DNA from 4 places in the Paenibacillus sp. BC26 genome. Region 1 is predicted to be linked to each of the others. Evidence: riboswitches for the same ligand, from Rfam matches in the RefSeq annotation. Region 1 holds a riboswitch; each other region holds the start of a gene.
The links. Region 1 has a riboswitch for cyclic di-AMP ahead of BM412_RS30720 (3D domain-containing protein). Riboswitches for the same ligand answer to the same signal wherever they lie in the genome.
Positions count from the first base shown of each region.

Region 2: it holds a riboswitch for cyclic di-AMP, as region 1 does, so the genes downstream of both, BM412_RS25260 (histidine kinase) here and BM412_RS30720 (3D domain-containing protein) in region 1, are expected to answer to the same signal.
Region 3: it holds a riboswitch for cyclic di-AMP, as region 1 does, so the genes downstream of both, BM412_RS17695 (3D domain-containing protein) here and BM412_RS30720 (3D domain-containing protein) in region 1, are expected to answer to the same signal.
Region 4: it holds a riboswitch for cyclic di-AMP, as region 1 does, so the genes downstream of both, BM412_RS31620 (hypothetical protein) here and BM412_RS30720 (3D domain-containing protein) in region 1, are expected to answer to the same signal.

Region 1 covers NZ_FPAD01000008.1:59,323-66,748, reverse strand. The annotation lists gene BM412_RS30735 (AbrB/MazE/SpoVT family DNA-binding domain-containing protein) at 1-127, opposite strand, end outside; gene BM412_RS30730 (HD domain-containing protein) at 402-1,718, shown strand; gene BM412_RS30725 (TatD family hydrolase) at 1,739-2,503, shown strand; cyclic di-AMP (ydaO/yuaA leader) riboswitch at 2,691-2,976, shown strand; gene BM412_RS30720 (3D domain-containing protein) at 3,199-4,347, shown strand; gene rnmV (ribonuclease M5) at 4,464-5,027, shown strand; gene rsmA (16S rRNA (adenine(1518)-N(6)/adenine(1519)-N(6))-dimethyltransferase RsmA) at 5,027-5,926, shown strand; gene yabG (sporulation peptidase YabG) at 5,996-6,871, shown strand; gene veg (biofilm formation stimulator Veg) at 7,023-7,295, shown strand.
Region 2 covers NZ_FPAD01000004.1:381,105-388,530, reverse strand. The annotation lists gene BM412_RS25265 (DUF445 domain-containing protein) at 1-1,119, shown strand, start outside; cyclic di-AMP (ydaO/yuaA leader) riboswitch at 1,321-1,473, shown strand; gene BM412_RS25260 (histidine kinase) at 1,667-3,997, shown strand; gene BM412_RS25255 (basic amino acid ABC transporter substrate-binding protein) at 4,157-4,987, shown strand; gene BM412_RS25250 (amino acid ABC transporter permease) at 5,111-5,758, shown strand; gene BM412_RS25245 (amino acid ABC transporter ATP-binding protein) at 5,773-6,495, shown strand; gene BM412_RS25240 (O-antigen ligase family protein) at 6,539-7,426, shown strand, end outside.
Region 3 covers NZ_FPAD01000002.1:281,414-288,839, reverse strand. The annotation lists gene BM412_RS17715 (HNH endonuclease) at 1-896, shown strand, start outside; gene BM412_RS17710 (CAP domain-containing protein) at 1,013-1,714, shown strand; gene BM412_RS17705 (TetR/AcrR family transcriptional regulator) at 1,845-2,471, shown strand; gene BM412_RS17700 (ATP-binding protein) at 2,551-3,699, shown strand; cyclic di-AMP (ydaO/yuaA leader) riboswitch at 3,766-3,970, shown strand; gene BM412_RS17695 (3D domain-containing protein) at 4,079-4,870, shown strand; gene BM412_RS17690 (polysaccharide deacetylase family protein) at 4,914-5,936, opposite strand; gene BM412_RS17685 (alpha/beta fold hydrolase) at 6,014-6,973, shown strand; gene BM412_RS17680 (SGNH/GDSL hydrolase family protein) at 6,987-7,426, shown strand, end outside.
Region 4 covers NZ_FPAD01000011.1:32,058-39,483, forward strand. The annotation lists gene kdpB (potassium-transporting ATPase subunit KdpB) at 1-368, opposite strand, end outside; gene kdpA (potassium-transporting ATPase subunit KdpA) at 387-2,060, opposite strand; gene BM412_RS32965 (potassium-transporting ATPase subunit F) at 2,092-2,169, opposite strand; gene BM412_RS31620 (hypothetical protein) at 2,454-2,870, opposite strand; cyclic di-AMP (ydaO/yuaA leader) riboswitch at 2,995-3,165, opposite strand; gene BM412_RS31625 (spermidine synthase) at 3,423-4,163, shown strand; gene thpR (RNA 2',3'-cyclic phosphodiesterase) at 4,188-4,790, shown strand; gene BM412_RS31635 (prepilin-type N-terminal cleavage/methylation domain-containing protein) at 4,979-5,575, shown strand; gene BM412_RS31640 (PulJ/GspJ family protein) at 5,559-6,155, shown strand; gene BM412_RS31645 (hypothetical protein) at 6,173-7,426, shown strand, end outside.

The DNA.
Region 1 (7,426 bases):
GCTCGCCATCTACATAGATCTCAAGAGCATCCTTCTCACCGATTCCGAGCGTACGGCGCAATTCAATCGGAATTACTACACGTCCCAGCTCATCTACTTTACGCACAATTCCTGTAGATTTCATCATATCTATTATTCCCCTTCACAATGGATTAACTCGTCATCATTCGACAAAATTCTATCATATAATGCCTTAATAATACCAACGTTTCCCATAATAGTCAACCTGGTTTTAGCGGTAATTGTGACCAGTTATCCCCGATTACCGTTGTAAATAGGCATTTGTTCTACATATATATAGTACTGCAAACGCAGTGCGGTTGGAAATGATATTGCGACATTATTCGACATTAGTTCGACAATTGTGTCGAATGATTGAACTTTAAGGAGCGTGATTCGACATGAGTGCTGCTCATCGAGAGGATAAACTCGCGGAAGAGAAAGTATTTAAGGACCCTGTACATAAGTACATTTACGTCCAGGATCAACTGATCTGGCAGCTCATTAATACGCGGGAGTTTCAAAGGCTCCGTCGAATACGCCAGCTCGGCACATCCTATTTGACCTTTCATGGAGCAGAACACAGTCGGTTCTCACATTCCCTTGGCGTTTACGAAATTACTCGCAAAATCATATCCCAGTTTGAGCGCGGCGGTTATACCGACTGGCCTAAGGAAGAGAAGCTCGTTGCGCTATGCGCGGCTTTGCTCCATGACATTGGACATGGGCCTTTCTCCCATTCCATCGAAGATGTGTTCGACAGCCACCATGAAGAATGGACCTGCCGCATTTTGCTTGGGAATACGGAAATTAATGCAGTCTTGCGTGAATTTGATCCGAGCTATCCGGAGCGCATTGCCGCCGTTATTTGCAAAACCTATCATCAGCCTATTGTAGTTAGTCTGGTCTCCAGTCAAATGGATGCCGACCGCATGGATTATTTGCTTAGAGATGCGTATTTTACGGGGGTGAATTACGGTACCTTCGATCTGGAGCGGATATTGCGAGTGCTGCGGCCTCATCAAGGCAGGATCGTGGTAAAGGAAAGCGGCATGCACGCGGTTGAGGATTATCTCATGTCTCGCTATCAGATGTACTGGCAGGTTTATTTTCACCCGGTCACGAGAAGCTCGGAAATTATATTGAGGCAAATCTTTCGAAGGGCAAAGGAGCTCTTCGGAAGTGATTACCACTTTCAAACCCTCATGAAGCCGATACAGATGCTGCTTGAGGGCACAATGGACATTGAAGGGTATTTGAATTTAGATGAAGCTCTTGTTCAAACAGCTTTCGCGCAATGGGCCCATGAACCTGATTCCGTGTTATCGGATCTATGCCGCCGGTTTCTCAATCGCAAGCTGTACAAATATGTGACGATGGATCATCCCGATGAGAAGCTGTGGCAAGAAATTCGTGAACAGCTGCAAGAAATCGGCCTTCATCCGGACTATCACCTGGAAATTGACTTTCCTTACGACATGCCCTACGATGTTTATCGTCCCGGTTCAACATCTGCTGCGGGCAAGGAGGAAAAACCTCCGATTCTGCTGCTGAGCAGTGATGAACGATTGTCGGAAATTTCAAGCCGCTCGGATATCATCCGATCTATAACGGGTATCCATCAAGGTAAGTACCACCTCTATTACCCGGAGGAACCGCTGCGCGAATCAGCCCACAGGCTGCCTGCGAAACTCCGCGAATTATTTGCTTTAATGTAGAAAGGGGTTCTTAAAGCACCATGTTAATCGACACGCATACGCATTTAGACTCGCATAAATTCGACGAAGACCGAGCAGAAGTTATCGAAAGAGCGCAGGCTGCCGGCGTACATAAGCTCATCAATATCGGTTTCAACCGTGAAACAATTCCAACCACGATGGCGCTTGCCGAGCAGTATTCCTTTATTTACGCCGCCGTTGGCTGGCATCCGGTTGACAGCATTGATATGCGTCCCGAAGATCTAGACTGGATTGCATCCCTGTGTGATCATCCAAAGGTCGTGGCGATCGGCGAAATTGGTCTTGATTACCACTGGGACACCTCCCCTAAGGATGTTCAGCAGCGTGTATTCCGCGAACAAATCCAATTAGCCAAGCAGAAACGGATGCCAATCGTCATTCATAACCGCGATGCTCACGAGGATGTCGTTCGATTGCTCCGAGAAGAGGATGCCAAGGACGTTGGCGGCGTCATGCACTGCTTCTCCGGCAGCTGGGAAACGGCGAAACAATGTCTCGATATGAACTTCTATATTTCGTTCGGTGGACCGCTTACATTCACCAATGCAAGGGTGCCAAAGGAAGTGCTTTCACAAGTGCCTCTGGACCGAATTTTGATCGAAACGGATGCTCCTTATTTGGCTCCTCATCCCCATCGCGGGAAACGAAATGAGTCTTCATTCGTCCGTCTTGTAGCAAACACAATCTCGGAGATAACGGGTAAAAGTGTAGAGGAAGTCGGCAAAATAACCACGGAAAATGCAATGAAATGTTTTGGAATCTGATGAAAACGGGTTTGAAAGCAAGGATTTGGGACTATTCTCGTGATAAAACTGATTTTGATTGAAGAAATTGCTTACTTTTCGCCTATTTTTCCTTGAAATTCGTTAAAATCGTCATTAATCAGTTCTTTACAATGTGGCGCGGTAGACGGTATGATTCATTTCAGAGCAACAAAACTTGTATTCCTTTTCCAATAAAACGCTTAATCTCCGGAGTTCGGAGAGCGGGGGAACCAATTGTTGAAACTGTTTGTATCAAGAAGAAACAGCTCGTTCGTTTCTTCCCCTTAAAAACGTGTTCGTCGACTAAAGGGCGACACGGTTTGGTACAAAGGCAGACAGTGATAGACATGAAATTCTTCTTGGGGTGAATTTTGCGACCGGCGCAGCTATTGTTATATCGTGCCATTAGCGAATAGGGCGACTCTCACGCCCGAATCCGACAGCTAACCTCGTAAGCGTCAATAAGAGAGATCAACCTCGTGAATGCAACTCCATGCTACCATTGTCTAATGGGAAGCCACGAAACAGATCCTCTGTCGTCGGGCTTCTTTTTGTTTGAAAGAAGCATAAACTGACGACAAAAGCTGTATTATGGAAGTGGTCCGGGGCTGAATTTGGAAAGAAAATCTCTATAGTCGCGTCTATGTAATCATGCGTAACAAAGGCGGCGGGGCTATGTAAGGAGGACCGAAGAAATGGGAGCACTCCAGCTTAAGGACACCCATGGGAAACGATCATCCAGCATGTCTTTCGCATTGCGATGGAAGCATGAGAACATGCGTTTAATTGTACTAAGCGCCATGATCTCAATCGCTATGACTTTCATGTTTCTGGTGTTGTTGTACGGAACGGCTGACAAGCGCGTGTCCGTAGTAGTGAATGGACGAGAAACCATTGTCTCTACGAAGCAATGGGTCCTTCAACGCCTACTGGATGAACAAGCTATTGCAATTGGCACTTATGATAAAGTGTCGATGCCGCTGGATGGCGGTATTAAAGACGGTGACCGTATCGTTATTAATCAAGCGGTGCCTCTTATTGTAAAAGCTGACGGCAAAGCAAGAACGTTGTACACGACAGAAAGAACCGTACAGGCGGCGATCGATCAGGCTCATATATCGATACGCAGTCAAGATAAGGTAGTACCTTCGTTATCTTCGTCACTTAAACCGAATATGATTATTTCAATTACTCGGATTGATACGAAGATCTCGGAGAGTACCCACCCCGTTCCTTTCTCCATTGTGAAGAAGGATGATCCCAAGCTAGCGCAAGGGAAAGAACAGCTTGTCCAAACGGGTAAACAAGGCACTGTCGTTAAACGTTATGAAAAGACTTTCGAAGACGGTGTCCTAGTCTCGCAGACACTGGTCGAGAAGCTGACCAAGTCACCTTCTGTCGATCAGATTGTTTCGATCGGGACGAAGAAGCCTGAACCGAAGGTAACGATGCTGCGGGCGAATTCGCCGAGCGTCTCGACCATGACGAAACGGGGCGTTACTTTCAGTGCAAAGAAAGTAATAAAGAACGTAACTCTTACGGCTTATTCAGCCGGCTTAGCTTCGACGGGTAAAGGCAAGAACCATCCACAGTACGGCATAACCGCATCGGGAGCACGTGTTCAGGAAGGCCGTACCATTGCGGTCGACCCGAAAGTTATTCCGATCGGCTGGTGGGTGTATATCGAAGGAATCGGTTTCCGCCGAGCTGAGGATACGGGCAGCGCAGTCAAAGGCAACAAGATTGATGTTTATTTTGACAGCGAGTCGTATGCCGATAAATTTGGGCGGAAGCGGGGCTATACTGTATACGTGCTGGGTCCGAAGAAACCGGAAGCACTGTAGACGTATTTCCGCGGGTTGAACATGCGTATCGTATTTCGCGCGTAAATATGCCATCATAAGAAGAGGCGATGCCTCTTCTTTTTGCATGTTGTACGGAAGGGAAGGAATGGAGTCCCATGATTAAAGAAATCATTGTAGTAGAAGGTAAAGACGATACGGTTGCCATCAAGCGTGCCGTAGAGGCGGAAACCATCGAGACCGGCGGTTCGGCGATTGGCGAAGCGGTTATCCGCCGCGTCATGCTGGCTCAGGAGCGCAGAGGCGTTATTATTTTCACCGACCCTGATCATGCAGGCGAGCGAATCCGCAAAATCGTGGCGCAGCGTGTACCAGGCTGCAAGCATGCTTTTCTCCCTCAGGAGGAGGCGCTCTACAAGGGAGATATCGGTGTCGAGAACGCATCGCCGGAAGCGATCAAGCGAGCACTCGCTAATTTGCGTACCGAAGCGACGTCAGACACTGCAGGCCTTGCCGAGGTCACGATGGATGATTTAATGCAAGCAGGCTTGCTCGTACATCCGCAAGCTTCGGACAGACGGCTGAAGATGGGCAATTTGCTCGGCATCGGTTATGCGAATGGTAAGCAGTTCTATAAACGCTGTTCGATGTTTCGAATCACGCGTGAGGAATTTATGCGGGCTCTAACCACGATGGAGCAGGCGAGCGAAGGGGATCAGTGATGACAGAGGGAATTAAAGCGGGTGTCGATGTTGCTTCACCGAAGCGGACGAAAGACATCATCGCGAGATATGGTTTCACATTTAAGAAGAGCCTCGGTCAGAACTTTCTGATCGATCAAAATATTTTACGCAACATCGTCAGTGCCGCTGAGCTGGATGAGACGAAAGGCGCGCTGGAGATCGGACCGGGTATCGGCGCATTAACGCAGAAGCTGGCACACGCTGCAGGGCGCGTAGCCGCAGTGGAGATCGACAATCGGCTGATTCCGATTCTGACGGATGTATTGGCGGATACGCCGAATGTGCACGTTGTGCATGGCGACGTGCTGAAGCTCGACCTCGCTGAGCTGCTGAGGGAGCAGTTTGCCGGGCTTTCGGGCGTCAGCGTCGTGGCGAACCTGCCTTATTACGTGACGACACCGATTCTGATGAAGCTGCTGGAAGAGAAGCTGCCGCTTGAGCACATCGTCGTCATGATCCAGAAGGAAGTCGCACAGCGGATGGCAGCTAAGCCCGGCGGCAAGGAGTACGGCAGCCTTAGCGTGGCCGTGCAGTACTATTGCGTGCCTGAGCTTGTTTGCATCGTTCCGCATACGGTATTCATCCCGCAGCCGAATGTCGATTCCGCGGTTATTAAGCTGTCGCTGAGGGACAAGCCGGCTGTTGAGGTCGAGGACGAAGCGCATTTCTTCCAAACGGTGCAGGCTTGTTTCGCGCAGCGCCGCAAAACCATTGCCAACAATTTAACCGCTTATGTAGGCAAAGTGAATCGAGAGAAGCTCGGACCGCTGCTTGAAGGCATCGGCATCGATCCATCCCGGCGCGGGGAAACCTTATCGCTGGAGGAATTTGCCTCTTTAAGCCGCGCACTGCTGGCAGCGGACTTACGCAGCAGCTAACGAAAAAATAAAAGTGAGCGCACCATCAGGGGCGTCTCCCCATAGGATAGACGAAGAGGTGATTTGCCCATGAAGCAAGGGGACCTGGTCGTCCGCAAATCCTATGGCGGGGACGTCCTTTTTCGTGTTGCGACAATTCTAGAACAGACAGCCATCCTGAAGGGCACCGACTATCGTCTGCTTGCAGACGCGCCAATTGTCGATTTGTCCGTAATGAGTGATCCGGAATCCTCCGGCGCTGCGAGGCAGGCACGCATTAAGGCCAGTGAGTCCACGCTAAGGATGCAGGAACAACGCGAGCAGCAGATAATTGAACGTGAACTGCAGCGCGCGCAAAGCCAATCCCAGCCGTACTTCGAGGTGCCCGGAAAAGTACTTCATTTGGACGGGGACAGCAACTATATGAGAAAAAGCATGCAGCTGTATACGCAAATGCGCGTTCCTGCGCACGGGGTATATGTGCATGAATCCCAAATGGCGGACGTGGTGTATCGGCTGCTTCCGCAAATCAAACCGGATATTGTCGTGATCACCGGCCATGACGGCGTGCTGAAGACGCGCAACCAGGACGATTTGCATAACCTGGCCAGCTACAAAAACTCGCAAAATTTCGTCAATGCGGTGCGGATCGCGCGTCAGTATGAGAAAAGCAAAGACAGCTTAATCGTCGTAGCGGGCGCATGCCAATCGCATTACGAAGCGCTGCTGCAAAATGGATCGAACTTCGCCAGTTCTCCGGGCCGGGTACTCATCCATGCCTTGGATCCCGTGTACGTCGCCATAAAAGCCAGCTATACCTCCATTCGCGAAACGATCAACTTATCGGATGTCATTCATGGCACAATAAGCGGAATAGATGGAGTAGGGGGCATTGAGACGTTAGGGAAGTTCCGGGTGGGTCTGCCTAAACCGAAAACGCTGACCGGCGTAAAGCCAACTGTATAATATGGCTGCTTCGGGCTAAAATATACGTACCGGAGAAAAAAGTACCCTTTTTTATATTGACACCAAAGTGACTCCACTGTTATAATTATAATTTTTTGACAAACCACCTCCTTTTGGTTATAATGGACAAGGAAAGAGGTGGTAGTGCACAATGGCAAAAAATGCGCTATTGGAAATCAAACGCAGTTTGGAAACCCATGTCGGCTCCAAAATCCGTCTTCGTGCTAACGGTGGTCGTCGAAAGACGATTGAACGGACCGGTGTGTTAGAAGAAATCTACCCTTCTGTATTTATTGTCAGGCTCGACCAGGAGCAGCATGCATTTAAGCGCGTCTCTTACAGCTACGCCGATATATTAACGGAGTCCGTTGAAGTTACGGTGGACAGCGATGATGGTCAAGTGCGCATTACGTATATACAATGAGATAAATAAGATACGAACATGTGCAGGTTTGCAGGCGCGGCGAGAGCAGCGTAGGCAGGATCTGCACTTTTTTTTGCGCCCGGACGGGCCTTACCCTCCCCCCCGTATGAGAACGACAAAAACAACCATAC
Region 2 (7,426 bases), on a different contig from region 1:
GGGCTCGCGGATTGGTTTGCGGTGACGGCGCTGTTTCGCCATCCGCTGCGCATTCCGATTCCGCATACGGCTCTGTTACCTCGCAATCGCAAGAAAATGTCGGATGGCATCGTGCGCGTGCTGGAAGATCGGCTGCTGGCCAAAGAGAGCATGATCGAGAAGCTGCAGCAGATCGAGCTTGCGAAGCAGCTGCTGCCGGCCCTTCGGCAGGCGGCTCATTCGGCTGTACACAGCGAGCGCCTACCGCATCTGCTCGAGGGAGCGCTGCGCGCGATCGAGCTGGAGAAGCTCGTCCCTGTTCTCTCGGGGGAAATTCGCTCCGCGGTGGAGCGAATCGATCTGGAAGCAGCGCTACGCGGCTTCCTGCGAAACGCGGTGGAGAATGGCGTAGACGAGCGCTTGCTTGATCTGCTGCTGGAGCGCGCGGAAGAGTGGGCGAGCACGGAAGGGATGCGCCGCGAGCTGGGCAATGCGGCGATGCAGCTCGTGAAAGGGCTCAATCTGGGCGGACTGATGCAATTTGCGGTCAACGCGTTCATCGGTTATCTGGATGAGGATCGACTGGGTACGATGCTGCAATCCTTTATTTTGACGAAGATCCATGAGCTCAAGGTACAAGGCACCGACCGGCGCGCCGTTATAATGAAGCATCTGCATCAAGGGCTGGAGATGTTGATCTCGCGGTTGGCCGAAACCGGACAGCTCGATGCGCTGCGCGACGAGCTGCTCGCTTCCTTTGATCTGGATGGCGAGATGACGCGGTTGTTCGAATCTCTGCGCGAGAAAGGCATCGCATTCCTTCACTCGGAGGATTTTGCAGCCAAGGTCTGGCCGATGCTGGAGAGCCTGCTCGATCGCTTGGAGGAGAACCAAGGTTTGGTCCAGGATGCCGAGCAATGGCTGAAAGGGCAAATCGCCGGACTCATTGAACGCAATCACACGAAGATCGGCTCGTTCGTGAAGGAGAATCTCGATCGACTCGACAATGATCAGCTCGTGGAGTTAATTGAAGACAAAGTGGGGCAGGACTTGCAATGGATTCGGGTCAATGGCGCCGTTTGCGGCTTCCTGATCGGGCTGCTGCTGCGGTTAATTGAAATGGGCTTCGGTTATAACTAGCGGGAAGCAGCGGGCAGTCCGTTCTATTTCGCCTTATTTGCGAGAAACGGCAAATTAGTGAGGTAGAGGGAGACTGCTTGCGATCGACTCCATTGTAAGCGTTATATTCGCGCCAGTTGGCTGGAAATGAGAACGAAACCGTTTGCGGCATTCCTTTACAAAAGACATGCGCAGGCGTAACATACGATTCATGCTTAATCTTCTGCTATAGCGCTGAATTTCTGAACAGAAATCGGGGGAACCACTCATCTGGGGTGAATCTTGAAGAACAGACCGTTTGGTCGATGCTTTAAGTAGGGCGACTCTCACGCCCGAATCCGTCAGCTAACCTCGAAAGCGTATAAGAGAGGCAACGATTGTTCGTGCAATAGACACTTTGATGATAACTTGTGCCTAGAAGCCGCGAGAGGCGTTCCTCTGTGTTAAAGAGGCAATTCCCTGCAGGCTTCTTTTTTGTGCTGTTTATTAGGTAAGGATGGACACAAAGAAGAATAAGTTTGCGAAGATTATGTAAGTTTAAAGATGTAGAAAGGAAGGCGAAGTTGTCATGGCTGGTTACCGCCGCAAAACCCCTGAAGAAATGCTCTTATCCATCTCCAAAATTCATCGCGGCCGTCTTAAAATTTATGTTGGTGCTGTGAGCGGCTCAGGTAAAACCTATCATATGCTGCGTGAAGGGCAAGCGCTTAAGCAGCAAGGCATTGAGGTTGTCATCTGCGCAGTATCGACGATGCGCCGGCCTGAAACGGTGGAGCAGCTTGCTGATTTGGAACGGATCCCGAGCATTCATTGGTATAAGGGGGACGTGGAGAAGAAGGATCTTAATTTGGATGCCATTCTGGAACGGAATCCGGAGGTGCTGCTCGTTGACGGACTCGCGCACGAGAATCGTCCGGAAGCGAAATTTCCGACGCGTCTGGAGGACATCCAGTTTCTTCTGAGTCACGGTATCAGTATCATTACAACCGTGAATGTATACGAACTCGAAGGGGTAACCGAGCTTGCGCAGAAATTGACAGGCATCACAGCGGAATGTACGGTGTCAGCGGATCTGCTTGAATTGGCGGACGAGGTGCGGTTAATCGATGCTTCGCCGGAAACGATTCTGTCACGCCTGAATGAAGGGCGTCTAAACAATATTAAAGATCCCGGGCTGCTCAAGCGCGGGAACCTTGGCAAGCTCAGAGAGATTGCCCTGCGGCTGATGGCCGAGGGCGTGAACGAGTCTCTGGAGAAATACCGCGAGGAGCAGGGCTTCATCGGGCCGTCCGGCGCTACGGAACGCATCTTGGTAGCGGCCCAGTATCACTGGAACGGTTCCATCTATATCCGGCGCGGGCAGCAAATTGCGAAGCGTCTTAGCGGCGACCTGGAGGTTGTCGTCTTCCTGGATTCGAGCCAGGAGCCTACGAAGGAAAGAGAAGATTTCAAACGTTCCATTCTGAAGCTGACCGAGAAGGTGGATGCCGGCTTTAGAGAGATTTTGGTCAATAATAGAAGACAAATCCCGCGCGCGCTCATTAAATACGCGATGCTGATTAATGCGACCCGCATCGTTATGGGGCATTCCAAGCAGACGCGCGCACAGGAGATTGCCCAGGGCTCTATCGCGGGCAGCGTGCTGAAACAGATGCGCAACATTGACGTTTTCTTCATGGCGGACAGAGCCGAGCATGAGGGAGAGCGGGTATTGCCAACGAAACGGGCGACGCCGAAGATGACCGCCGAGCCGTACCGGAGGCTGAGTGCGCAAGAGGTAGAGAAGAAGATCGAGCGGATTCGCCGCGGTAAATTCAAGGTTTATGTCGGCGCGGCGCCGGGAGCGGGCAAGTCTTATATGATGCTTCGCGAGGGCAACGATTTGCTTCGCAAAGAAATCGATGTGGTGGTTGGCCTTATGGAGACGCATGACCGTGCGGAAACGCAGGATCAGGCCGGCCGTCTTGAAGTGGTGCCTCGTCTGACCATTGACGGCGATGGCCAGGTTTACTCGGAGATGGACGTGGACGCGATTATTGCGCGCAATCCCGAAGTTGTGCTCATCGATGAGCTGGCCCACACCAATGCGCCGAGCTGCCGGAACAAGCGGCGGTACGAGGACGTGCAGGAGATTTTGAATGCCGGCATATCGGTCATTGCGACAATGAACGTCCACCATCTGGAAAGCCTGAAGGATGCGGTGGAGCAGATTACGGGGACGGCCGTGAAGGAGACGGTTCCGGACATGATGCTGCGCCTCGCCGATGAGGTTGAGTTGATCGATGTGGCGCCTGACACACTGCAGCAGCGGATGCGGGAAGGTCATATCTATAAAATGTGCGACGTTGAGGACGCGCTCTGCGGCTTCTTCAAGACAGGTAATCTGATTGCGCTGCGCGAGCTTGCTCTGCGGGAGATCGCTGACGACGTCGATGAACGTCTGGAATCGTGGGAACGCAACGGCTCGCTGCGCGGCCCGTGGCGCCGTCATGAATCCATCTTCGTTGCGGTAACGGTGAACAAGAAAGCGGAGCGGCTCATTCGCCGCGGCTTCCGGATTGCGCATCGGCTCAAAGCGGATTGGCATGTTCATTACGTGCAAACGGATGCGGTGCCGGGCGAAGAGGAGCGGATTGAAGAGCTTCAGGAGCTGACGGCGCGCCTAGGCGGAACGTTCGAGGTCGAGCGCAACGTCTCGCGTAATGATGTCCCTGCCGCTTTGCTGGCAAAGGCGAATGTGCTGAAAAGCACGCAAATGGTACTCGGTCAGTCCGGTCAGGGCTTCTGGAGCAAGCTGCGCAATAAATGCGTGGTCGACACCATTTTGCGTGAAGGAAGGCACATGGATGTGCTTGTTGTAGCGGATTTTAATCCAAACATCGAAATCGGAGAAGAATAGATTCAGGGGTTTGGGTAAACATTTATTCATGACCGTGGATATCCATTTAATATGGTAATATGTGAGATTACCTAACAATTTAAAAATTTAAATTGAAACCACCCTCTTTTCTTGATAGAATCTTTAGTGTATTAAAGATAACTGGTAGGGGGAAGCAGAATGAAAAAGTGGTATATTATAGCTATTCTTACATTAGTGACAGCAGTAATTCTCTCTGGTTGTGGCGCGAAGACCAACAATAACACAAACACAGGCAGCGAAGCAGGCAACAGCAGTGAAGATACAACGTACAAATTTGCAACAGATGCAGCTTATGCTCCAATGGAATATATGGACAAAGACAAAATCACGGGCTTCGATATCGAGTTCCTTGAGGCTGTTATGGCTGAAGCCGGCGTGAAGTATGAAGTGGACAACACGGGCTGGGACGGCATGCTGGAAGGCGTGAAGCAAGGCACGGAATATCACGCGGGTGTCTCCAGTATTTCGATTACCGATGACCGCAAACAAACGTACGACTACTCGATGCCGTATTTTGAATCCATCAACGTGATCATGGTGAAGGAAGGCAGCGACATTAAGAGCGCCCTTGACCTGAAAGACAAGAAAGTTGCGGTTCAAAGCGGTACGACAGCGGATACGCTTATGACGAAGATCATGGGTAACAGCAACACGGATTTGAAGAAGTTCGACAGCAATGCAGTAGCTTTGCTTGAGCTTGATCAAGGCGGCGCAGATGCGGTTGTTGCCGATATCGCGATCGTTCGTGATTACATCAAGAATAACCCGGACAAGAAATACGTTGAAATTTCGGATACAACAAACTTTACGCCGGAGTATTACGGCATTCTGTATCCGAAAGGCAGCGATTTGAAAGCGAAGCTGGATCCGGCGATCAAAACGATCATCGAAAACGGCAAATATGCAGAAGTGTATAAAAAATGGTTCGGCGAAGAGCCGAATACGGCTAATCTGCTAAACGCGAAGTAATAGGGACGCGAAGGGCATGCGTTATTGGCGCATGTCCTTTGTTCTTGTCAGCAGTAAAGGTAATCGTATTCGCTGTAGCTTAGGCTAATCATCGGTGTAGAGAAGACGAAAGGGCGAATTAGGATGGATTTTAGATTTGATATTATTTGGGATTACGCGCCGCTTCTATTGAAGGGGACGATGTACACAATCTTAATTTCTTTATCGGGTATTCTGCTTGGTTCAATTCTGGGTTTGATCGTTAGCTTCGGCAAAATGTCGAGTCGCTGGTTCTTGCGGTGGCCGATGCAGTCTTACATCAACTTTTTCCGCGGAACTCCGTTGCTCGTGCAGATTTATATCGTGCACTTCGGTCTTATTCCGCTCGTTTACGGTAAAACGAATGCGATTATCGCCGCGATTACCGCCTTATCCTTGAACGCAGCAGCCTACACGGCTGAAATATACAGGGCTGGTATTCAGTCCATCGACAAAGGTCAGACAGAAGCGGCCAAGTCGCTTGGGATGACCCATGCGCAAACGATGCGTTTCATCGTGCTTCCGCAGGCGATCAAACGAATGATTCCGGCTTTCGGCAATGAATTTATCGTCCTCGTGAAGGACTCCTCACTGGTTGCGCTTATTACGGCGCCTGAGATTATGTATTGGAGCAACGTCATGAAAGGGCAGTACATCCGTGTATGGGAGCCGTACCTGACTGCCGCATTCATCTACTTCATTCTTACTTACTCATTAAGCAAGCTGCTCAATGCATTGGAAAGGAAAGTGTAATGCACATGAGTCCAATCATTCAAGTTACCGGGTTGTCTAAGGCGTTCGGCTCGAACGTCGTGCTCAAAGATATTAATGTCGACATCAACAGCCAAGAGGTTGTCGTTGTCATTGGCCCTTCCGGATCAGGCAAATCGACGTTTCTGCGTTGCCTTAACCTGTTGGAAGAGCCGACAGGCGGCAACATTGTAATCGAAGGCCAATCGCTTATGGACAAGAATACGAGCATTACAAGTATTCGTACCGAGGTTGGCATGGTGTTTCAACAGTTCAATCTGTTCCCGCATCTGAAGGTGCTGGATAATATTACGCTGGGCCCCGTTCAAATTCGCAAATGGCCGGCTCAGAAAGCACGCGCCAAGGCGATGGAGCTTCTCGAGAAGGTAGGCTTGGCCGACAAAGCAAACGCATATCCGGCTTCGCTCTCCGGCGGTCAATCCCAGCGCGTCGCGATTGCGCGCGCACTCGCGATGGAGCCGAAGATCATGCTCTTCGACGAGCCGACATCGGCGCTCGACCCGGAGATGGTCGGCGAGGTGCTTGCCGTCATGAAGCAGCTGGCGAAAGAAGGCATGACGATGGTCGTCGTCACGCATGAGATGGGTTTCGCCCGCGAAGTAGGCGACCGCGTCATCTTCATGGAGCAAGGCTACATCGTCGAGCAGGGCACGCCGGCGCAGATCTTCGAACGTCCGCAGCAGGAACGGACGAAGGCGTTCTTGTCGAAGGTGCTGTAAGAGACGGAAGAATGAGTGGCTGTAGTAGGAGATTATCGTTTGCATGTCGAACCATGTAACTATGACTACACTAACGAAAGAAACCAACAAATCGGATTCACTTCCATATGGCTTATTGACGGCCTACCTCTGGGTAGGTGCGTTCTGCGCAGGGTACTTCTTTGAAGTACCCTTTTTGTCGTTAAATGCGCTGCTCTTTATTGGTTTGGCTTTTTGTATTTGGCGTTCCGTGCCGCTGCGGGTGACGATGCTTCATGGTTGGTTGCTGCTGCTCATTGGCTGCTATTGGCTATCCTGCATCTATGCGGTCGATTTGGAAGGGGCGATCCTGGAAGCAGGGCGAATGTCGAGCTTATTGCCAGTAGCTTTGATGTTTGCTTCACTGTCTATAGGCAAACGAGATGCGCTTATGAGGCAATGGGCTTGGCTTGGTGCTTTCCTAACGGTATGGGGACTTGCGTTTGGATTATTTCGAGAAGGACGGTTGGAGTCGACATTTGGCTATGCCAATGTGCTGGCAATCATACTCTTATCTGGAATGGGACTGGGATGGCGTGCTTATTTACAAGGGAAAGGGAAACGATATATTGCGCTTATCGCGGTCCAAGGTATCGGATTGTTTCTTACTCAGTCGCGTGCGGTATTGCTGCTGTTTCTGCTCTTTGCCGCCATTGAAGCGGTGCGGTATTGGCTTCGAGCTGATCGTAAGCAGAATAGAGGCCGGGCTGCTGCCTTGGTGGGGCTTGGGTTGCTGGTTCTATTCGTGGCCATTGCTGCGGCTGGCCTACGATATACGAGCCGAGTCATGAACATAAGCTGGGGGACAGCTGAATTTGAGCTTCGCCGGATCTATTGGAGTGACAGCTGGCAGCTGATCAAGCAGCATTGGCTGCTTGGTTACGGAGGTGGCGGCTGGGCAATCGTTCATCCT
Region 3 (7,426 bases), on a different contig from region 1:
GCAGACGCGGGATTTGCCGAACTTGTCTGCGCAAGAGGAACCGGCAGGCTGCACCGGGAGAAGCAGCGTTTGAAAATATGGACGAGGCGTTACAGTTTCCGGAAATCGAACGTGAGGATGAGCATGTCGATGAGGATGAAGCGGCAGAGCGATATGCAAATGCCGAGGAGGATGCTCCTGCCAAGCCGGCAAGGAAGCGGAAACGCCGCCGCAAGAAGCGCCATGCGGTGTCCAAGCAGACTGCTGCAGTCCAAGATGGACAGGCAGCCTCTGTATCGCCGGCAACAACCGACGCTGACCGTGACCGAGCGAACGATGACTCGACAGGTGCCCAAACGCAAACGGCCCCTGCCGTTTCGGCCGCCGAAGCTGTCCCGGCACCTGCAACAAAGCGCAAGCGCAAACGCCGTCACAAACGATCCAAAGCAGCGAAGATCAAAAGCTTAAAAGCGGAAATCAGCGGGGTTGAACAGGTTGCGGTGCGTCCGCCGAATCGGAATATCATGCCGATTAAGGGTGCTTTTACATACAAGACGTCGCTCCTTAATGATCGTGGCCGCGGACATATTCGGCTGCGTGGTCACCGTGAAACAGGCAAGCGCTGGTCAACCGATATTCCGACGGAGATGGCCGTGCGGATGGTGGAGGAAGGTGCCGCCGGCATTATCAATCCGGGCTTGATTCACAAGCTCTATACGAAGACGGATTTCCGGCTGCTGGTGCTGCAGCGCGACGACTATATTTGCAAGTACTGCGGCCGTTACGGGGACACGATTGACCATGTGCTGCCGAAGTCGAAGGGAGGCCTTTCTTCTCCGGCAAACTGCGTCTGCGCATGTGCGGCCTGCAACCTGAAAAAGGCGGATAAATTGGACTTTGTTTTCGATGATTTTTAACACCGAAACGATTGGTTTCCATATTTTATGAGGTGTATTTTGTTATTTCCCCGTGTTAACATGGGTGGCGTCGAAAGGTCGGCACACACGATAACCATAACAAGGAGGAAATATTCATGAAGATGCAACCATTTCGTATAGGTGTAGCTAGCGTACTCGCAGCCGGTTTGATCGTGGCTGGAGGAGGAGCAGCCCTGCAGAAGGCAGAAGCAGCCACAGTGAACAGTTCCGTCTCGTATAAGGTTACGAACAGCGACACGATGTACAAAATCGCAACGAAATACGGGATCAGCCTCAGCAAGCTGATTGCAGCGAATCCAAACATTGCGAACCCGAATATCATTTGGGCGGGCATGACAATCAAGGTTCCGGTTACGACAGGTTCCTCGAACGGCGGATCGTCGAACAGCGGATCGTCAAACACCAACACAGGTACTAGCACGACAGATAAGAGCACGTTTGCCGCTCAAGTCGTTACACTCGTTAACAAAGAACGCGCCAATGCAGGTCTGGGCACGTTGAAATCCGATACGCTCTTGACGAAAGTCGCTTTGGACAAGGCAAAGGATATGTATACGAACAATTACTTTGATCATAATTCGCCAACTTACGGTTCGCCGTTTGATATGATGCGTGCTTATGGCGTTTCTTACTCGTATGCAGGTGAGAACATCGCGAAGGGTCAGCGTACGCCGGCAGAAGTAATGCAGGCATGGATGAACAGCCCGGGTCATAAAGCGAACATCCTCAGCAAGAACTTTAACAAAATCGGCGTTGCTTATTACAACGGCGAGTGGGTACAAGAATTTACGTCCTAATCCAATATGAATAGCTAAGAGCGGCCGACCATCGGCCGCTCTTTTTTGCGTTAACGTTGACGTTGCAATAACCATCGGTTATTCTGTGACCAACGGTTACCAAACTAAACAAACATGAGGTGTCCCTCCTATGACCACAAGAAGGCAGCAATTAACGGAAGAGATGAAAGCCGCGATTCGTGCGGCAGCAGCAGCTTTGTTTGCGGAGAAGGGGTATTCTGCAGTAACGATGCGCGAAATTGCCAAAGCAGCAGGCTGCTCGCATACCGCCATTTATTTATATTTCAAAAATAAAGAAGAGCTGCTTCAGCAGATTGCGATTCCGTCGCTGCTCACGCTCGAACAGAAGCTGCTGGACGAAATTACGAAACCGGACACGGCCGCCTTGGATAAATTGCTCGCCGTATGCAGCGAATATGTTCTCTTCAGCCTGACGAGCGGCAGTCTGCAGACAGTCCTGTTTATGTCCGCTTCGGTACGCGTCGATGATCCTCAGCCGGAGCTTGAAGTCAACGTCATCCGCAACAGACTGTTCGCCCACATTATGAAGGTGTTACATAGTGCGGTCACTGAGGGGTCAGAGGGACTGACACAAGAGGCAGCCTTAAACAACGGCCGAATCTTGTTTTATTACCTGCAAGGCTTTATCGGCACTTACAGCAACCATTCAGAGCCGACAGAGGGGCTGCTTAAGCGCACAATGCCGATTTTCAAGCAAGGCATTCAAACGCTGATTCGCGGGATGAAGGAACATTAAAACTTTCTCACTGTGCAGGGTTTGTCAGAATTAGAGGCGAAATCCTTATGAACACTTCATCACCCGGAGGGTATGAGACATGAGGCGGAAAGCCGTATATTATAACAAGTCGCTTGCTTTGAATGTGAAGAGGAAGCTGGGTAAAGGGAATCATGGTGTGGACGGAATGGACGATGTCGATGCCAGGTCTGATATGCACAATTACCAACGATTGATCAAATATTTGCCGGAGCCGATTTTTGTACATGACGGGAACGATATTCTGTTCGCCAATCAGGCAGGTCTTAAACTGTTGAATATTTCGGAAAGCGACTTCTCCACGGGTCATATGAGCTTCCGTTACATACACCCCGATTACAGGGAGCGATCCGCAGATCGTGTGAAGGCAATTATGCAGACGGATGAGCCCAACGAGTTTCTGGAATGCAAGCTGATTGCGGAAGGCGGGGAAATCATCGACGTCGAGGTATCCAGTACACGCATTCGCAATTACTTGAATAAAGGCACGGTCGTGCAAAGCGTATTCCGTGATATGCGTGAGCGGAAGAAGGAAGAGGAAGCGCTGATTCAGTCGGAGAAGCTGTCTGTCGCCGGTCAAATGGCCGCAGGCATCGCACACGAAATCCGCAATCCGCTTACGTCGCTGATCGGCTTCTCGAAGTTTCTGAAGACGAAGATCGACCAGTATCATGAATATTTCGATATTATGCTCGTCGAACTGGACCGCATCAATTCGATCGTGCAGGAATTTATGGCGCTTGCCAAGCCGCAGGCCAATCAGTTCCGTAAGCATGACTTGGTCAAAATCATTCAAAGCGTACTGACGCTGCTTGAGACGCAGGCGATTCTCCGCGACGTACAGATCGTCTCGCGTGCGGATGCCACTTCAGCGGAGCTGCTCTGCGACGAGAACCAGCTGAAGCAGGTATTCGTCAATGTGCTTAAGAATGCGATCGAGGCCATGCCGAGTGGAGGCGTCATTACGATTGACATGAAGCTGCATCAGCAGAGCGAGCTGATCGTCGAAATCATCGACCAAGGGATCGGCATCCCGCATGACCAGCTGCCTAAGCTGGGCGGTCCGTTCTTTACTACGAAAGACAGCGGAACGGGGCTTGGTCTTATGATTTGCTATCGAATTATCGAAGGCCACCATGGACGAATGGATATTACGAGCACCCCTCGGAAAGGGACCACGGTCAGCATCTTTCTTCCGCGAAATGTATAAATCATGGTAATTCCGAGTGCTGTTCCTGTATTTACCGGTAGGATTCACTAATCCGGATATGGTATTCTATTACGCGAGCCGAAACGTAACGTACGGGGGATCTTTTAGGGAGTGGCATAACTGCCCTCCGGCCTGACATTCCGCTTGATCGGAATGCAGTGCTGAACGCGCAATTGGCGCTGGGGTGAATCGCTTATTTCACGAAGCGTAGGGTTGAACTCCTCAATCCGAATCCGACAACTAACCTCGCAGGCCGCATGCGATAAGGAAGATTATGACACGCTGTTAAGCTGTGTGTCCTTCATCGCGATGACGGAATAAATCCACACCTGTTGGACGTGGATGACATCCGTAAATCAAAAGGAGGCAATACAACTTGATGAAACAGGTATGGAAGAAAAGCGCGATTATTGCGGCGCTGAGCTTTGCTGTTCTTACACACTCGGCAAGCGCAGCATCGACCTACAGCGCGAAAGACGGCGACACGTTCTGGGAGCTTTCCAAGCAGTTTGGCATTTCCCTTCAGCAAATGCTGAAAGCTAATCCGATGATTGATCCGAACAACATTTATGCAGGGCTTACCATCGTGATTCCTGCTTCGAAAGTTGTGAAGACGGCGGAAACCGCTAAGGCGGCGCCGAAAGAGAAGGCCGCGAAAGCGAAAGCTGCACCTAAAGCAGCACCAAAAGCAAAGGCAGCACCTAAGGCAGCTTCAAAAGCAAAAATGAAAGCGAAAGCGGCACCGAAAGCTGTAAAAGCTGCGTCTAAAGCAGCAGTAGGGAAGTCGATGAAAATGACCTCCTTGGACAAGAAAGAAGAAATCATCACAATCGGCAACAGCAATTATAACTATTCGGAAGTTGTTCAAGCTAAAGCAAGTGCTTATACAGCCGCTGCTTCGGAGAATGGCTCGTGGGGCGCAGTGGACTACTTCGGTAACCCGCTTAAGCTGGGAACAATTGCAGTTGACCCGAACGTCATCCCGCTGGGCAGCAAGGTCTATGTAACGGGTTATGACCATGGCGGACTACCGGTTGGCGGCATGATGGCCATAGCAGCAGACATGGGCGGTGCCATCAAAGGCGACCGTATCGATATTTTCGTACCGCAATCGCAAGAGCAAGCCAAGATGTTTGGCTTCCAATACGTGAAAGTATTTGTTCTGGAATAGCATATTGCGATGCAAACGGCAGCCCAGTGGGGCTGCCGTTTTTTTACCTCGTCCGCGTACCGCGAGCTTCTGGTTTATTTAGCAGCTCGGGCAGCGTGACGATCTGATACCCTTTGCTGTGGAGCATCCGGATAAGCCTTGGCAGCGCAGCGACCGTCCCTGATAAATCCTGTCCTTCGCCGCCGCCGGCATGCTGCAAAATAATCGATCCGGGCTGCAGCGTTCTTTTGATATTGATGAGAATGCTGTTGCTGTCGAGACTCTTCCAGTCGACGGAATCTACATCCCAATTAACCACGATGTAACCTCTGCGCCGCAGCCAATCCACTTGCTGAGGGGTAATCTCGCCGTAGGGTGGTCGAATAAATTTCGGACTGTATCCGGCAAGAGGACGCAGAATCCAATCGGTTTGCCAAATTTGCTGCTCGAAAGCATAGCGGGAAATGCGCGAGAACACCGCATGATCATACGAATGATTGCCGATAATATGGCCTTCCTTACGCATGCGCCGTACAAGAGCGGGGTGCTTGGCTGCACGGTTGCCGACGACGAAGAAAGTGGCTCTTACTTTATAGCGAGCAAGAATCTCCAGCACCTGAGGCGTATAGCGCGGATCAGGCACATCATCGAAGGTCAGCGCCACTCTGCGCGACCCTCGCGGGCCCCAGACGACGAACGAACCGGGAAACTGCTGCTGCAGCTTTACCCATGACATGGCACTGCGTTTCTTCTTGCGTTTCTGTTCGCTGTTGAAAGAAGGTTCGGCGTGTTTGGTACCGACACCACCGGCGCCGATCCCGATCGCGTTTCCATGATGTTCAGCTGTTTGCTGTGGCTCGCTTTCGCTGACGCTGCCGACTCGCGGCAAGTCGGCAGGCGAGGAGCCGGCATCGTCAGCATGCGACGAGGAGCTTAATAATGCGGTCCAGGCAAGCAGCAGCACTAACACCCGCTTTGTTACAGGCATCCCGAACATGTTCCCAGTCCCTCCGCTCCGTGCGATAATGTACTTGTGCAGCATGCCGTACTCGGTCGATCTCATTTTGCCCTGCCATCCTTTGATCATGCATGAAAGATCCCTCTTTACACGGTTAGTCTCAAACACGTAACATGTAAGGGAATAAGTTGAAAAGGGGATAGAACATGCCAGCCATTGATATGCCGCTTCATGAATTGAAAACGTATACAGGAATCAATCCGAAACCTGCTGATTTCGATGCATACTGGGATCGCGCATTAACGGAAATGCGCCAGACAGATGCTGCAGTCGAGCTTATTCCCAGTGCTTTCCAAACGCCGCAGGCGGAATGCTTCGATCTCTATTTCACCGGCGTCAAAGGTGCGCGTGTTCATGCACAATATGCGCGTCCTCGGAACGCGGCAGCGCCACATCCCGCGGTTGTTCAATTTCACGGTTATACCGGACATTCCGGCGATTGGACGGAGCGTCTCGCTTATGTATCCCTCGGCTATTCCGTGTTCGCAATGGATTGCCGCGGTCAAGGCGGCAAGTCCGAAGACACCGGCAGCGTTAAAGGCAATACCCATCACGGTCACATCATCCGCGGTCTTGATGACGAGCCGGATCAGCTGTTGTTCCGCCATATCTTCCTCGACACGGCTCAGCTGGCAGGCATTGCGCTGCATATGCCGGAAGTTGATCCGAGCCGAGTCTACGCCATGGGCGGCTCGCAAGGCGGCGCCTTGACGATTGCCTGTGCGGCGCTTGAGCCGAGAATAGCGAAGCTTGCGCCTGTATTCCCATTCCTCAGCGACTACAGACGCGTATGGGAAATGGACCTGGCCAAGGACGCCTACCATGAGCTGCGTACGTACTTCCGCCATTTCGATCCGCAGCATGAGCGTGAGGATGAGATTTTCACGAAGCTGGGTTACATAGACATTCAGCATTTGGCTGACCGAATTCAAGGTGAAGTATTGATGGGCGTAGGTTTAATGGATACGATCTGCCCGCCATCCACACAGTTTGCGGCCTATAACAAGATCGGCTCGAAGAAGCGGCTTGAAATTTTTCCGGATTTCGGCCATGAAGGATTGCCGGGCTTGAATGATAAAATTATGCAGTTTTTCTTAGCGGAATAGGGAGGGTACGTTCATGTTGTTAGAGGTGAAGGATAAGCTTGTCATGATTGGGGATTCCATCACAGATTGCGGCCGAGCGCGGCCTGTAGGAGAAGGGCTGTTCGATGCAATCGGCAAAGGGTATGCAGGCCTAGTGGATGCGTTGCTGACTGCAGCCTATCCGGAACGCGGCATTCGCGTTGTCAACGTTGGGACGAGCGGAAATACAGTGCTTGATTTGAAGGCGCGCTGGCAGACGGATGTGCTCGACCAGAAGCCGGATTGGCTGTCGATTATGATCGGTACCAATGACGTGTGGCGTCAATTCGATACCCCTCTGATTATAGAGTCGCATGTGTACCCGGAAGAGTATGCGGCGACTTTAGAAGAACTCGTAATACAAACAAGACCGAAGCTCAAAGGGCTCGTATTGATGACGCCGTTCTACCTTGAACCGAATCCAAACGATGCCAT
Region 4 (7,426 bases), on a different contig from region 1:
TGCGTAGAAGGAACCTGTTTGAAGGAGCCATCCCGCTGCACAAGCTTCGCCATCGTTTCGGATTTCGTTTTCCGAAGGGTATCCGCCTGCGCCTTGCCTCGACCTTCCGCCAATGCTTCAGCGAAATTGCCGAACAACACGGTAAAGAGCAGGACGAAAAACACCGCCAAATTATACCCTCGACCCACGCTCTCAGCCCCAAACAGATCAGGCGAGATGGATAGAAGCAGCGTAATCACCGTACCTACTTCAACGATAAACATAACCGGGTTCTTGATCATGACCGCCGGATTGAGTTTTTTAAAGGCATCTAATATCGCCTGCGATGCAATTTCTTTCGTTATCGTTTTTCTGCGTGCAGCAGCCATCGTAATCTCTCCTTAAGTTTATTGCGGCATGGCCAGATGTTCAGCGATTGGTCCCAGTGCAAGTGAAGGGAAGAACGTCAGCGCTCCGATCACGAGAATGATCATGATCAGAATACCCGTGAACAATGGCGTATTCGTGCGCAGCGTTCCGGTGGTTACCGGTACGACGCGTTTCATTGCAAGAGAGCCGGCAATCGCGAGCATGGCAATGATGGAAATATAGCGGCCAAACAACATAACCAGACCAATACCTACATTATAGAAATCGGTATTCGCGGTAAGACCGCCAAAGGCGGAACCATTGTTCGCTGCGCCGGACGTAAAGGCATAAAGCACTTCGGATAATCCGTGCGTACCTGCGTTCGCTATGGACGCGGTAGCCGCCGGCGTTGCAAGAGCAAGCGCGGTCGGTGCCAGAATAATTAAAGGATGAATGAGCAGCGCAATTGCAGCAAGCTTCACTTCTTTTCCTTCAATTTTCTTACCGAGGAATTCCGGCGTGCGTCCAACCATCAGACCGCAAATAAATACCGATAATATGAGATACAATAACCCATTGAGCAGCCCGACGCCTTTACCGCCGAATACGTTATTCAGCATCATTTCGGCGATCGCTACAAAACCGCCCATCGGTGTTAACGATTCATGCATGTTGTTTACGGCTCCTGTTGTTGCCGCTGTCGTCACTGCCGTAAACAAGGCGGATTCAGAGATGCCGAACCTTACTTCCTTGCCCTCCATATTTCCGTGAAGGCCGGCCGCATCAAGAGCCGGAACGCCTCTATACTCGGATACAAATACGACAGTCAGCATAACCAAGAAGATGAGCCCCATCGCACCAAAAACGGCCCAGCCCTGCTTCTTGTTCTTAATCATCAAACCGAAAGCATAGACAAGCGCTGTAGGAAGCAGCATCATGCTAATGATTTGCACCATATTCGTAAGCGGTGTTGGATTCTCGAACGGATGCGCCGCATTCGTACCGAACCATCCTCCGCCGTTCGTACCGAGATTTTTGATGGATTCCAGTGTTGCAACAAGGCCTCTGGTAATCGTCTGCTGAGCCCCTTCAATCGTGGTCGCATCTACTGCACCTTGGAACGTTTGCGGAATGCCTTGGAATACGTAGAACAATGCAACCAAGAAGCTGAGCGGCAGGAATACACGCGTAATTCCGCGTACGATATCCACATAGAAGTTACCCAGATTATCCTGACGACCGATGAGTCCGCGAATGAACGCAATCGCTATTGCAAAGCCGGTTGCCGCCGACGTGAACATCGGAAAGGTGATCGCAAGCAATTGAGACAAGTATGAGAGTCCATTCTCACCTGAGTACGACTGCCAGTTTGTATTCGTAATAAACGATACGGCTGTATTAAAAGCCTGCGCTGCCGGCATATTGCCGATCCCATCCGGATTGAGCGGCAGGAAACTTTGAACCCGCAGGACCAGATACAGTAGAATCATCATGACGAAGTTGGTAAGCAGGACGGCCGCTATATACTGTTTCCATCCCATTGCTTCATCTTCGCGTACGCCCATCAACCGATACAGCATGCGTTCAAAGGGACCGAACACACGGTCGAGCCCCGTTTTTTCTCGTTGAAAGACTTTAACTAAATAACTGCCTACCGGCTTAACCAATAAGCCAATGATGATAAGCGTTATGGCAACCTGTATGAATCCCATACTCATGTTATGAATCCTCCGCCCTTACCATTTAGAATTTTTCAGGTTTTACTAATACAAATCCAAGGTACAAAATTAGAACAGCTGCAATAATACCGACGATAATCATAGCGTTACCTCCCTAGGCTTTCTCACAAAACTTAAGAAATCCCCAAAATATAGAAAATGCAGCAACAAACAATACTACCATTCCAAAATCATTCATCATTTCTCTTTACTACCTCCCTGTAACTGCACCAGTGAATTGAGAATATTTTCCCCATTAGGGATTAATCTATACTTGGCTTCCCCCTCATCGGTATAGTGAAATCTTAATACGGGTTGCTGTAAAAACGGGGTAAAGATAACGGGGCTAGGGTGTAAAAAAAGTATAAAAATTGCCGTTATCGCCGTTTAGAAGGATACATAGGCCTGCGAATGGTCGAATAAATACGCGCGATTCCATAATGCGCAATTAGGGTTGGATATGCCTTTCGCTGAGTAATCCAGCTGCTCGGCCAGGCTCGTTAATGCCGATTCCATCAAATGCGTGCGTTCCGTTCCCCATGCTTCCTGCTTCCGGTGGATATATTCCAAACTCTCCTCAAGTGTCAGACCCTTAATTCGCTGGTAGATGGCCGTCCACTGCACAATGTCCCCCCTCAGGTTACAGCCGTGCATCTGAAATTCAATGAATCCACTTCCGCCGTCATTCGTGGTAATGGCGAGCAAACCGCAAATACAGTCTTCACTATGTCCGGGCAGCCTTTCATCGGTGAGCTCCCCATCAAATTGAAACAACTCAATCGCTTTAATCTTGCAATCTTTCACCATACTCACTCTCCTGATTGTTAGTAGAAGGTAGACAACACAAAGAGGCCCGGGAGCAGAGAAACTCTACTCCCGGGCCTCATCACAGCGTAAAGAAACAAGCTGTTGCAAGCTCGATTGAAGGGGGTTCTCTCTCATACGCTTACGAGGTTAGCTGTCGGATTCGGGCTTGAGAGTGCCCTACCTGAACAAGCAGCGCCTGTTTGTGGATTCACCCCGAGAAGCCGCTCTATTCATGAGACGGCTTCAGGTTGGTTCCCCCGCTCCCCTTTCGAGGATTCAGCGTTTGGTCAAAGGTTTCTTCAGTTGTTGAGACAAATCTTATTCCCATATGATCATTCCTGCAAACGCGGAATATCGTTCTATTTTTGCCAATTCGGGCGGATTGCGCTGATTGTTGCGCTTACATTTAGGTGGCTCATTCATTTTGGATGGATTATCTTAGAATTGCTTCCAAAGTTTCGTTCGGCATTGAATCCGGCCCAGAGATGCGATACGCTGGATTTCATAATGACTTAGTAGGTTTACTGAGGCGAAGGAGATTGAATCATCGTGCAGATTTTGCACCGGGAAAGCAGCGGACAGCATGAAATTACCGTTTACGATACGAGTGAGTATGGCGGAGAGCGCGGTCGATTCCGTGTCCTCCAGTTCTCGAACAATGCCATGCAAGGGGCTATGGATTTAGATCAACCCGGGCGGATCTTGTTTGAATATCCCCAGGCTATGATTCACCTCATGGACAGCAGCAATTCAGCGTTTCAGCGTGTGTTTATCATCGGACATGGTATCGGAACGATCGCGGGGAATTGCCCGGGGAAGCGGTTTAAGGTTGCGGAGCTGGACGAGCAGGTCGTGGCGTTAAGCAGGCAATATTTTGGCTATAGCGACGATAATGTGGTGGTTGGCGATGGGCGCGAGCTGCTCTCATGTGAGGATGAGCATACGTATGATTTTATCGTGCTCGATGCCTTCTCCGATAAAGGAACGCCGCGGCATTTGACTTCAAAGGGCTTCTTCGAGCTTGTGGTTTCCAAGCTGGATGAGAACGGCGCAATCCTCATCAATCTGATGGGTAAACGTGAAAATGATGCTCATATCAACGCCATCTATACGACGCTGCTGGAAGTGTTTCAGTCTGTGCAAGCTTTTGCGTTGCCAGCCGAAAGTGCGTCCGATCGGCGCAATTACATTCTTACGGGCAGCAACGAGTCGATCCTCTATCAGACGCGCCGCATGGCCGGGTTTATGGAGCTCGAATTGGGGCAAGGCTATATCATCGAAGATCGTTAGCACTAGAGAGGTGGATAGGAATCTATGAATACGCCAGCCATCACTTCGGCAGAAACGGTCCGCTTGTTCGCCGCCGTCTCCGTTCCGGATACCATAAAGCAGTCTTTATCTATTCTGTGCGAGGACATCAAGTCAGAGCTTCCCTTTCGCAAATGGGCACATATGGACGATTATCACATTACGCTGCAATTTCTGGGCGATACGCCGAGCGCGCTTATTCCTGCGATATCAACAGCACTTCGCGAAGCTGCTGCTGCTGTTCCCGCCTTCGAGCTGAGGGTTGACTCTCTCGGCGTCTTCGGGCGCCCGATTCGCCCCTCCGTCCTATGGTCCGGCGTCCATGGCGATGTCGAGCAATTGCATAAGCTGCAACAAAATGTAGCTCAGAAGCTGAAGCCTCTGGGACTTATGCCCGAGAGCCGCTCGTACAACCCCCATCTCACGCTTGCACGGAACTACGCCGGCGTGGAATCCTTCGAGCTTTCACAGCTTGGCGGCTTCAAGGTTCAGACTGCTCCTTCCGGCACCCCGCTCCAGTGGTCAGCGGATGCTATTACACTCTACCAAACTCATCTGCAGCGACGCCCCATGTACGAGGCTATTTCGGTAGCTCCGCTCGTTGACTGATTGGCCGCCGCCCGCTCGATGACTAAGTAATTAGTCCTATCAATAAAACGCTGTTTCTCTTAAGTTTACGCTTAAGTGGGAACGGTTTATTTTTATCGCGCTGAGACTTTAGAACTAGGAGGAATTGCGACGTTCTGTGTCGAATAGATACTGCAAATGTGCGAATAACGAAGGGAACTGTGATGCTTATGAAAGTAACCGAGCAGCAGCAGCCATCTGGAGAGAGTGGCTTTACATTAGTTGAAATCTTGACCTGCCTCATTATCCTTTCCGTCGCCGGACTCGCGATGACAGGATTTTTTGTCCATGCGCTCTCCTACGCCAAGGGCAACCAGAATAAGACCGTAATGGTTAATCTGGCACGAAATACACTGTTTTATATGCAGAAACAATCGGATTTTGATGAGATGGCCAAATTTTTCAAGGTTGGACAACCGCTTGGCATTGGTGAGGATCGTAATGTAATTAGTTCAAGCGGCTGTGCCGAAGCCAGCGGTTCTTGTACGAATTATAAGGATCTCGTAGGGGATCCGCAGACGCTCGTCTATATTTTGAATCCCAAAATCAACGATATCCTCTATCATGTCACGATCAGCTTCCAAGAGAACCTCTACGACTCGCTCGATACAAGAACAGCATCTCCCGATGGCGGAAGAATTGATAAATATCTACTTCCTATCAAGGTTGAAGTTGAAGAGGCAGAGCCTCACAGTAGCGATAACGGTCCGAGCAAACGGGAGCGTTCGGAAGTGGAGGGATACATAACCGATGAATCGATTCGTTAACAGCTTGAGAAAGCGCCTGACCGGTAAGGATGCAGAAGGAGGCTACACGCTAGTGGAGCTGATTGCCTCGCTGACTTTACTGTCCGTCGTTCTGGGTGTCATTTACTCTTCCATTACGTTTGGCATGAATACATACAACAAGGTTCGCGTCGAGAACTCCCTTCGAGACGAAGGCGATCTGATCATGTCCTCCATCATAACCGAATTGTACCGGGTTGGACCGAGCCGGATTTCGCAATCCGATGCCAGCCTCAGCCAGTCGATTACGCTGACGCTGCCGGAGATTTCTTCTGAAGATCCTATAGAGACGGGCGATGACCCTCTGCGTGAAGTCATCAGCATTAAACCTAACACCTCGAATAAGAGCGCTCTGTTTATCGGTAATCGTGAAGTCGTCATCGATTCGGAGATTGTGCCGAAAAGCACTCCAACAGATAATGAGTCATCATCCATTACATTAAAATGCGTAAGTGGCCAAACGGGCTGCAGCAGCGGGATGATTGAAATTAACCTTAAGCTGCGCCAGGAATATGGAGACCGAAATTTCGATCTCAAATTAGAAAGCAGATTCGGATTTTAAGAGGAGGCAGCTGACTGATGTTACGTGAAGAAAAGGGCTCTGCCTTTTTACTTGTTGTGTTTATGATGCTGCTCTTTACTCTCGTCGGTGTAGCTGTCCTTGGCGCTACGATCGGCGGAGCGGCACGGACACAGAAGTCGGAGGATAATTTGCAAACCGTGCATCTTGCGGATAAGGCGCTTAGTGAAGCGATGGCACACATTATGGCGCGCTTCGATAATCAATCGATCAGTCCATCCCTATTAACCCAGAATGTAGAGGAATTCGTGGAAAACTTCACCGGATATGAGGATGGAATCTCCGAGCTCGATGAAGCCAAGAAGCCGGAATATCGTATCAAAAACATCTGCATTCTCGGTACGGTCAACCCTTTAAAACAACGGTTATATTGTCAAAATCAAAGCACTGCCACTCAATCCAGCACGGAAGACTTCTTAACCACCATTCGTGTAACAGCCGAAGCGGAAGTGAATGGCGTCAAGCGAGATCTGGTACAGGATATGACGCTGGATACCTTCCCGGATTTTCTGAAATATGCATTTGGCTCTGAGGGTGATGTTGTCATCAACGGTGCACCTTCCTTCAAAGGCAACATCTATGCCGGCGATGAGCTGCTCATCCAAAATGTCGCGAACTATACCTACTTGAACAACCCGCTTAACGCCAATACACAGTTTCTTTATGTCGACCCGGTTGAAGATCGCTCGGCATTGGACGGCATCTATGTGCCGGACGGCGATGACCTGGGGAATGGTAAAATTCAAATCCAATCGCAAAGCAAAATTAAATATCGCATCGATCCACAGGGAACCTATCAGCCGCTTGAGAATCTGGGAGATCCTCAATTCCATGACCTGGACTCCAAAGTGGAGCTAACGGAAAAGAAGAAGTTCCTATCTATCGACGTGGCGCAATCTTTCGTCGATAAAGCTTATGATGCACTGGGCACAGGTGCTGATCCAGAATTGAGAGAAGCCTTATGGAGTGCCTACACGCCTCTGGATTCCGGGGATGCACTAATGACCCATCTGAAGGGGTTCTTAAGTGAATTACAATCCATCAGCCCCATTACCATTCCTACGGCTCCTACATTGCCTGACAGTGGTGCTACGAGCGAAGAGCAAGATTCCTATAATGAAGCTAAAGCAGATTATGATCGTGCTATGACCACTCTGAATACGCAGTTCAGCAACCTATCAGGTGCTGTATTTGTAGAAGGAGACCTAACAGTCGGAGCTGATCTCCATCAAATACGTTACACTTCAAAAGGT